Regions from separate parts of the Pandoraea vervacti genome, predicted to be linked through region 3. Evidence: predicted binding sites of a transcription regulator. Region 3 holds the regulator's gene; each other region holds the start of a gene.

Region 1 (3,281 bases), 2.7 Mb from region 3:
CCTTCGACAACTCGTGGGCGACTTCCTTGATGACCTTGTTGCGCGGATCGCTCACGGTATAGACGGGGTGGCCGAAGCCAATGATCACTTCCTTGTTCTCGACGCGCCGGCGGATGTCCGCTTCGGCTTCGTCCGGCGAGTTGTAGCGCTTCTGCACTTCGAACGCCACCTCGTTTGCGCCGCCATGCTTCGGGCCGCGCAACGCGCCGATGGCGCCGGTGATGGCGGAGTGGATGTCGGAACCGGTACCGGCGATCACGCGCGCCGTGAAGGTCGAGGCGTTGAACTCATGCTCCGCGTACAGAATCAGCGAGGTATGCATGGCGCGCACCCACTGCTCCGACGGCTTTTCGCCATGCAGCAGATGCAGGAAGTGGCCGCCGATGCTGTCGTCGTCCGTTTCCACATCGATGCGCACGCCGTTCTGGCTGTAGTGATACCAATAAAGCAGCATCGACCCCAGGCTTGCCATGAGACGGTCGGCGATGTCGCGCGCGCCCGGAATGTTGTGGTCGTCCTTCTCCGGCAGCACGGTGCCGAGCACCGACACGCCCGTGCGCATCACATCCATCGGATGGGCGGCGGCGGGCACAGCTTCGAGGGCATCTTTCACGGCGGCGGGCAAGCCGCGCAGCGACTTGAGTTTGGCCTTGTAGCCACGCAGTTCGGCTACCGTCGGCAGCTTGCCGTAGACCAGCAGATACGCAATCTCTTCGAACTCCGAGGCCTGTGCCAGATCCAGAATGTCGTACCCGCGATAGTGCAGATCGTTGCCCGAACGGCCCACGGTACACAGGGCCGTGTTGCCCGCGGTCACCCCCGACAGGGCAACGGATTTCTTCGGCTTGAAGCCGGTGGCAGTCGTCTCGCTCATGCTCATTCCTCCAGGATCAGGGATTCGTTATTTCTGTTGGGCGAACAGGGCGTCGAGCTTCTGTTCGTAAGCGTGATAGCCAATGCTCTCGTAGAGTTCGGCGCGTGTTTGCATCGTGTCGAGCACCGCCTTTTGCGTGCCGTCACGACGAATCGTGTGATAGACGTTTTCCGCCGCCTTGTTCATGGCGCGGAAGGCCGACAACGGATAGAGCACCAGTCCGACCTGCGCGCTCTTGAGTTCTTCGACGGTGAACAGCGGCGTCGAACCGAACTCGGTGATGTTGGCGAGCACGGGGACCTTCACCGCGTCGGCGAACTGCCGGTACATGGGCAGTTCGGTCATGGCTTCCGGGAAGATCATGTCGGCGCCGGCTTCGACGCACGCGCACGCCCGGTCGATGGCCGCCTGCAATCCTTCAACGGCCAGCGCATCGGTGCGCGCCATGATGACGAAGTTCTCGTCGGTGCGCGCGTCGACGGCCGCCTTGATGCGGTCGACCATCTCCTGCTGCGTCACGATGGCCTTGCCCGGACGATGGCCGCAACGCTTTGCGCCGACCTGATCTTCGATATGCATCGCGCCCGCGCCGAACTTGATCAGCGACTGCACCGTCCGTGCGATGTTGAAAGCCGACGGACCGAAGCCCGTGTCGACGTCGACCAGCAGCGGCAGATCGCACACGTCGGTAATGCGGCGCACATCGGTCAGCACGTCGTCGAGGGTCGAAATGCCCAGATCGGGCAGACCGAGCGAGCCGGCTGCGACGCCGCCGCCCGACAGATAGATCGCCTTGAAACCGGCCGCCTTGGCCAGCAGGGCATGGTTGGCGTTGATCGCACCGACAACCTGCAACGGTTGCTCGGTCTTGACGGCCTCGCGAAAGGCGGCGCCGGCCGAACGAATGGTTTGCGTCACTTGAGTCCCTCGGTCGTGTCTTGCGCGACTCGCCGGCAGATGCCGACGCTCACGCGTGGGTGAAATAGCGATGAGTAGCGGTCACTTCATTAGCAATGCGCGTGCCAGCCAGACCGGCATTCGCGTCATCCAAACCTTCCAATGTTGCTAACGCCTTCATTTCACGAGAGAAATTCTTCGCCCACGTGACGTTTACGTCAAGGTCAATGTCACGCAATTTCGGGAAGTCGAGCGTCTGTCGCGTTCATTTTTTTTCACTTTGAAACGAAAAATGAAACGTTTTATCGCAACATGCTACGATGCGACGTCACCCAGTGAAATCCGCCACGCCGTCATGCCGAACTCGATCCCTTCCGAATTGCCCCCCCAGCTGCCGACATTACCGACATTGCCGACGTTGCCGACACTACCCGCCGTCGGCACGCGCACGCGCGCCATGCCCGCCATGCGCAAGCCGGTCATCTGGGCCGTCGGCATCAGCAAGCTCGGCGAGTTGTACCGCGATATCGTGCCCGACTATGCCGCACAGGCCGACGTGCACATCGTCGACAAGGGCTACGAGGCGGTCATCGAAGCGCTCGAACGCCTGCCTGCGGGGAGCGTTGACGGCATCGTCGCTGCCGGATCGAACGGCGACTTCCTGCGCGAGCGCCTCGCGCTGCCGGTGGTGCTGGTGAAGGTGACGGGCTCGGACGTCCTGCATGCGCTCGCCCGCGCCCGCCGGGCCTTGCCCTCGCCGTCTCCCGACTCGCGCATCGCGCTGGTGTCCTATGCCCGCCCGGTCCCGGAGTTCGAGCGCTTCAAGCGCGCCTTTCACATCGATATCCCCCAGCACACCTATGTCGACGCGCAAAATGCCGAAGACCTCGTACACCGGCTGCGCGACGAAGGCATGCAAGTGATCGTCGGCCCGGGCCTCGTCACGCAACTGACCGAGCGCGCCGGGCTCACCGGCATCTTCCTCTATTCGCAGGACTCGGTTCGTGCGGCATTCGACACGGCACTGGAAGTGGCGCGTCTCGGGCGCATCGAAGCGCAACGGCGGGAACGTCTCGACACGGTACTGCGTCACCTGCACGAGGGCGTGGCCGCCGTCGACCTGAACGGGCGCATCGAGGCGATCAACGCGTCGATGGCAGGCATGCTTGGCGTGACGGTGGCAGACGCCGTCGGGCGCGCGCTCGACGCCATCGCGCCGGCGCTCGACATCGCGCGAACGCTCGAGAGCGCGAGCACCGAGCTCGAAGCCATTGTGTCGATGGCGGGCAAGACCTGGGTCATTAACCGCATTCCAATGCTCGATCAGGGCACGCTCACCGGCGCGCTGCTGACGTGTCAGGACTCGCAGTCGTTCTCGCGTGTCGATCGTTCGCTACGCTCGCGGCATCGTCCGAGACATCTCGTGGCGCGTTATCGGCTGGACGACCTGATCGGCGATTCGGCCGCCATGACGCAAGTTCGCGCGCTGGGCCGACGCTATGCGCAGACG
Region 2 (3,281 bases), 2.0 Mb from region 3:
GCGACATTCGCGGCGGGCGTCGCCCGCCCGGCAGACAAGTGTTACGACATATTTCAAGGGACGCCCGATGACATCGAAGGGACTGGATAGCGAATCGTTCGAGTTGCTGATCGCCACTGTGCAGCGCTTCATCCGCGAGCGGCTGGTGCCCGCCGAGAACGATGTCGAGGCGCACGACGAAGTGCCCGCGACCATCGTGGACGACATGAAGGCGATGGGCCTGTTCGGTCTGTCGATCCCCGAGGAATTTGGCGGTATCGGCCTGTCGATGGCGCAAGAGGTGCGCGTGGCCTATGAATTCGGACAGACGTCGCTCGCATTCCGTTCGGTGTTCGGGACGAACGTGGGCATCGGCTCGCAGGGCATTCTGATGGACGGCACCGACGCGCAAAAGCGCGATCTGCTGCCACGTGTGGCGAGCGGCGAACTGATCATGTCGTTCGCGCTCACGGAGCCCGATGTCGGATCGGACCCGGCCGCCCTCAAGACACGCGCGGTGCTCGACGGCGACACCTACGTGCTCGACGGCGTGAAGCGCTTCATCACCAACGCGCCGCGCGCGGGCGCCTTCACGTTGATGGCGCGCACCGGCGGCGAGGGCGCGGGCGGCATCTCGGCGTTCATCGTACCGGCCGACACGCCGGGGTTATCGCTGGGCGAACCGGACAGGAAGATGGGGCAGCGCGGCACCAAGACCTGCGATGTCGTGCTTCAGGGGGCACGCGTGCCGGCGGCGAACGTGATCGGCGGCGTGGCAGGCCGGGGCTTCAAGACCGCCATGAAGGTCCTCGACCGGGGGCGTCTGCATGTGGCGGCGCTGGCGTGCGGCATGGCGCAGCGCATTCTCGACGAGTCGGTGGCTTACGCGCGCGAGCGCAAGCAGTTCGGTCAGCGCATCGGCGACTTCCAGCTTGTGCAGGCGATGCTCGCCGACAGCCAGGCCGAACTGTATGCCGGATGGTCGATGGTGCAGGATTGCGCGTTGCGCTACGACGCAAAACCGGCGGGCTCGCGAGACGCCGACGTCAGCATGCGCGCCTCGTGCGCCAAGCTGTTCTGCACGGAGATGGTCGGGCGTGTGGCGGATCGCGGCGTGCAGGTGCATGGTGGCGCAGGCTACATCAACGAATACAAGGTCGAGCGTTTCTATCGCGACGTGCGGTTGCTGCGTCTGTATGAAGGCACCACGCAGATCCAGCAACTCATCATCGGGCGCGCGCTGATGCAGAACTGACGACCCTGGCACGCAAGGTGCCAGGCCCAACGTTTGCCGGACCCCTGAATGACGTCGATCAGCAATTGCCGTAAGGCGACGGGCAGCCACGATTTGCGATTGCACAAAAAGCGCGTGGATGCGGCATGGACGATCATCCCGGTGCGTTGTGCCCGACGGCGTCATTCTGGTGCGCCCGGCGCAAATATCTCGCACCTTGCACTGGTGCGGTGCAGCAGCGTTCGGCACAAAATCGGACTCTGCCCATAGACAAACGTCTATCTTCTCCTTGCTCCATGTGGCTTTACCGATGACGGAACGTTGCCTGGCACGCTTGTTGCGTTAGCCATAACGCCAGCGGCAAAGGCGTCGCCGGCAACGAATTCAGGTGCGACGTCCCGCATGACAGCGTGCGACGCACCCACAGGACAACGGCGTCCCTCTGTGCCCCGGCACGGATGGACGCCGTTTTGTTTTTCGGGCGCCGCGCGCGACGCGGGCACGGCAACAGGAGAAGACAGCATGCGCAAACCTCGTCTGGTCGTCGTCGGCAATGGCATGGCCGGCATTCGCACGCTCGAAGAGCTGCTCGAGATCGCACCGAACCAGTACGACATCACCGTGTTCGGCGCGGAGCCGCATCCGAACTACAACCGCATCCTGCTCTCGCCGGTGCTCGCGGGCGAGCAGGCGTTTCAGGACATCGTGCTCAACCCGCTCGACTGGTATGCGGAAAAAGGCATCACGCTGCATCTGGGCAAGGAAGTCGCGCAAATCGACCGGCCACGCCGCGTGGTGCGCTGCGCCGACGGCACCGAAGCGCCGTACGACCGGCTGCTGATCGCCACCGGGTCCAGTCCGTTCATTCTTCCGGTGCCAGGCAAGGATCTCGACGGTGTCATTACGTATCGCGACATTCGCGACACCGAGATCATGATCGAGACGGCGAAGGTCAAACGCCACGCGGTCGTGATCGGGGGCGGATTGCTCGGGCTGGAGGCGGCCAATGGTCTGAAGCTGCGCGGCATGGACGTGACGGTCGTCCATCTGGCGCCCACGCTGCTCGAACGTCAGCTCGACGCCACCGCAGGCAAGCTGCTGCAACAGTCGCTTGAAGCGCGCGGTCTCGCCTTTCGCCTGTCGCATCAGACGTCCGAGATTCTGGGCGACGAGCGCGGCGCCGTGCGCGCCGTGAAGTTCAGCAACGGTGAGGAAATCGCGGCGGATCTCGTCGTAATGGCGGCGGGCATTCGCCCGAACACCGCGCTTGCCGAGGCGGCCGGGCTGCACTGCGCGCGCGGCATTGTCGTGTCGGACACATTGCAGACGTACGATCCGCGCATCTACGCCGTGGGCGAGTGCGTAAGTCACCGCGGCGTGGCGTATGGGCTCGTGGCGCCCCTGTTCGAACAGGCGAAGGTGTGCGCGAATCACCTCGCGCTCATGGGCATTGGCAGCTATCGCGGCTCGGTGCTCTCGACCAAGCTCAAGGTCACCGGCATCGATCTGTTCTCGGCGGGGGACTTCCTGGGTGGCGAGGGCACGGAAGAGATCGTGCTGTCCGACCCGGCAAGCGGCGTCTACAAGAAGCTCGTGATTCGCGACGACAAGCTCGTCGGGGCATGCCTCTACGGCGACACCGCAGACGGCGCGTGGTACTTCAAACTGCTGCGCGAAGGGCGCGCGCTGGGCGAGTTGCGCGAGCGCATCATGTTCGGCGAATCGAGCGTGGGCGACGTCGGCACGCAAGGCCAGAACCGCGCGTCGGCCATGGCCGACAGCGACGAAGTGTGCGGTTGCAACGGCGTGTGCAAGGGCGCCATCGTTCGCGCGATCACCGAGAAGGGGCTGTTCACCCTGGATGAAGTGAAGAAGCACACCAAGGCGGCGAGCTCCTGCGGCTCTTGCGCCGGTTTGTGCGAGCAGATCCTGATGAGCACGCTGGGCTCGACGTACGACGCCGCACCGAAGCAAAAGGCGGTGTGCGGCTGCACGGACCTCTCGCATGCGGAAGTGCGTCGCGCGGTGCGCGAACATCGGCTCACCACGCACCGCGCCGCCTTCGACT
Region 3 (3,281 bases):
ATGTCTCGCGCATCGTACGGTCGGAGAGCAACTGCGCAATTTCGGACAGGATCTCGAGATGTTGCTGGGTCGCCTGTTCGGGCACCAGTAGGAAAAACAGCAGGGAGACGGGCTGGCCGTCAGGGGCCTCGAAGGGAATGGCGTCTTCGAGGCGAATGAACGCAGCCATCGGGTGTTTCAGGCCCTTGATACGCCCGTGCGGAATCGCCACCCCTTCGCCGAGTCCGGTCGAACCCAGACGCTCGCGGGCGAACAGGTTGTCGGTGACCGTAGCGCGGGAGAGCGCGGCATTGTTCTCGAAGAGAAGGCCGGCTTGCTCGAAGACGCGCTTCTTGCTGGTGACGGACAGTCCAAGCAGGATGTTGGACTCAGGTAAGAGTTTGAATAAACGATTCATCTTGTAATGCGGGCGAACGCTTAGTCGCCCTCCAACCCCCGATTGACCTCGCATTATAGACCACCCGCCGCCGTGCTCGCGGCGAGACACGGAACTGGGCCGAACCATACAAAAGGGGCCGTTCAACGGCCCCGCGGTGGGTGATGCCAGACTTACGAAAGACGGATAAACGCTCGGGTGGTTCCTTACGGCTTTTCGTCAGTGTCAGTCGATGCGACTACCACGCCGGAACAGCCTTATTGCAGCGGCTCCGCCTCAGGAGGAGGCTGGTGGTGCTTGATCGCCTCGCGACCGTGATCCTGAACCTTATCCTTGTATTGCATTACCTTGCGGTCGAGCATGTCGATCAGCTTGTCGATGGCGGCATACATATTTTCGTCACACTTCTCGACGAAAATCTCCTTGCCCTTGAGATTGACCGTGACGCTCGCGTTCTGGCGTCCCGCCTTCTCCTTGGACTTGTCGACAGAAAGGATCACCTCGACGCTGATGACCTGATCGAAATGGCGCAACACGCGTTCGAGCTTGTTGACGACATATTCTTTCAGTGATGCGGTGACTTCGAGATGATGTCCACTGATCTGAAGATTCATAGCTGCTCTCCTTGCTGAAATGCCGAAGTGCAGGCCGCGTCGACGTTGACGCTGGCTGGCAGGAGCGCGAGCCATTGACGTGACGCAATGTCGCACTGCGGCGTGATGCCCCAGCGGCCAACATGGCGCACCAGGACTGTCCTACAAAGATTTGCGCAAGTTCACTGCGGGGATTCGCATGGCCTCGCGGTACTTCGCGACCGTTCGCCGCGCCACCACAAAACCTTGCTCTGCCAGCAGTTCCGCGATACGGCTATCGGAAAGGGGGCTCTGCGGGTCTTCTGCTCCTATGAGTTGCTTGATGAGTGCGCGGATAGCGGTCGATGACGCAGCGCCTCCGGCTTCCGTTGCCACGTGCGATCCGAAGAAGTACTTGAGCTCGAAGGTTCCAAATGGAGTGAGCATGTACTTACTCGTCGTCACCCGTGAAATCGTGGATTCATGTAAACCCAGCGTATCAGCAATCTCGCGTAAAACCAAGGGCCGCATGCCGATTTCACCATGCGTGAAGAAGTTCTTTTGACGCTCGACAATCGCCTGCGCGACCCGCAGGATCGTGTCGAAGCGCTGCTGAATGTTCTTGATCAGCCAGCGGGCTTCCTGCAATTGCTGTTGGAGGTTGCCGGTGCCCGGATCGTTCCGGTTGTTTCGGAGGATTCGCGCATACATTTCGTTGATGCGCAGGCGCGGCATGACCTCCGGATTGAGCTCGGCCGTCCAGCCGGTCCCCTGCTTGCGTACGAGCACGTCGGGCACGACGTAGTCGGCCTGCGGCGAGCCGTAGGCGGCGCCCGGGAATGGGTCAAGGGAGCGGATCAACTGGTGCGCGGCACGCAGCGCGTCTTCGCTCACCCCCAGCAGGCGGCGCAGACGCGTGTAATCGCGTGCGGCGAGCAATTCCAGGTGATCGGTGACGATACGCAGCGACAACGTGCGCACATTGCTGGCCGGCAGACGCTGCAGTTGCAGACGAAGGCATTCGGCCGGGCTGCGGGCACCCACGCCTGCGGGGTCGAAGCTTTGCAGCAACGCGAGCGCCGCGTTGATCTCTTCGGTCTCCAGCGCCAGTTCCTCAGGCATCTCCGCCTGAATCTCGTCGAGCAGGGAGCCGAGGTAGCCGTCTTCGTCGAGCGATTCGATCAGGAATTCCACCAGCGCACGATCGCGCGGGCTGGCTTTGGTCAGGCGTAATTGCGCGAGCAGGTGTTCACGCAGGTTGGGGTGATCGACGTGCAACTGGGGGCGGGCGTTGTCGTCGTCATCCGACGCACTGCCCGAGCGGGCGAAGTCGTTCAGGCTCCAGTCGCCGCCGGTGTCCTGGGCGTTGTCGTCGAAGCGGGCTTCGCCATCGAGTTCGCGGGCCTCGTCGCGGCCGTTGGTCGACTCGCCGCTATCGTTCGAACTGCTGGACGACGTGCTCCGTTCGTTGCGCAGCGACCCGTCGGTGCCGACCCGAACCGAGCCAGCGAGCCAATCGTCCTCGCGTTCGAGCATCGGGTTCTGGGTGAGCGCGTGTTCGACTTCCTGTTGGAGTTCGAGCGTAGACAGTTGCAGCAACCGGATCGATTGCTGCAACTGAGGCGTGAGGGTCAGGTGCTGCGAGGTGCGGAGTTGAAGAGTGGGTTTCATAGCGTGTCTCGCCTTCATTGTAGAGGCTTTGTCACGCCAACGGAACCGGCCCTGCCTCCTATCGGTGGCAGGGTTTACATGCGTAAAATTTGCTTTACATCCGGAAATTTTCGCCCAGATACACGCGACGGACGCTTTCGTCGGCGACGATCTGGTCAGGCGTGCCGGCGGCGAGCACCGAGCCTTCGCTGATGATGTAGGCGTGATCGCAGATACCGAGCGTCTCGCGCACGTTGTGGTCGGTAATCAGGACACCGATGCCACGGTCCTTCAGGAAGCGCACGATCCGCTGGATTTCCAGCACGGCGATCGGGTCCACGCCCGCGAACGGTTCGTCGAGCAAAATAAAACGCGGTTGCGTGGCGAGCGCGCGGGCGATTTCCACGCGGCGCCGCTCGCCCCCGGAGAGCGACATCGCAGGATTCTCACGCAGATGGCTGACCTGGAGCTCGTCGAGCAGTGACTCGATGCGGCGCTCGATTTCTTCGCGCTTGAGCGGTTTGCCTTGCGCATCGAGCTGCAATTCGAGCACGGCGCGAATGTTGTCCTCGACCGTGAGCTTGCGAAACACCGACGCTTCCTGCGGTAGATACGAGACCCCCATACGGGCGCGCTCGTGAATCGGCAATTCGCTGATCAGGTTGCCGTCGAGCTGGATTTCG

The links. The regulator sigma-54, encoded in region 3, starts transcription at its own class of promoters, with help from an activator protein. The targets are predictions, from matches to a motif close to TGGCANGNAANCTGCTTT.
Region 1: a site for sigma-54 is predicted at 1,882-1,899, ahead of prpB (methylisocitrate lyase). Genes of this name have one in related genera too.
Region 2: a site for sigma-54 is predicted at 1,540-1,557, ahead of nirB (nitrite reductase large subunit NirB). Genes of this name have one in related genera too.

The regions. Positions count from the first base shown of each region.
Region 1 is NZ_CP010897.2:3,611,377-3,614,657, forward strand. It holds gene prpC (bifunctional 2-methylcitrate synthase/citrate synthase) at 1-874, opposite strand, end outside; gene prpB (methylisocitrate lyase) at 902-1,792, opposite strand; gene prpR (propionate catabolism operon regulatory protein PrpR) at 2,238-3,281, shown strand, end outside.
Region 2 is NZ_CP010897.2:4,248,879-4,252,159, reverse strand. It holds gene UC34_RS18450 (acyl-CoA dehydrogenase family protein) at 68-1,234, shown strand; gene nirB (nitrite reductase large subunit NirB) at 1,736-3,281, shown strand, end outside.
Region 3 is NZ_CP010897.2:628,293-631,573, forward strand. It holds gene ptsN (PTS IIA-like nitrogen regulatory protein PtsN) at 1-451, opposite strand, end outside; gene hpf (ribosome hibernation-promoting factor, HPF/YfiA family) at 634-990, opposite strand; gene UC34_RS02865 (RNA polymerase factor sigma-54) at 1,132-2,619, opposite strand; gene lptB (LPS export ABC transporter ATP-binding protein) at 2,714-3,281, opposite strand, start outside.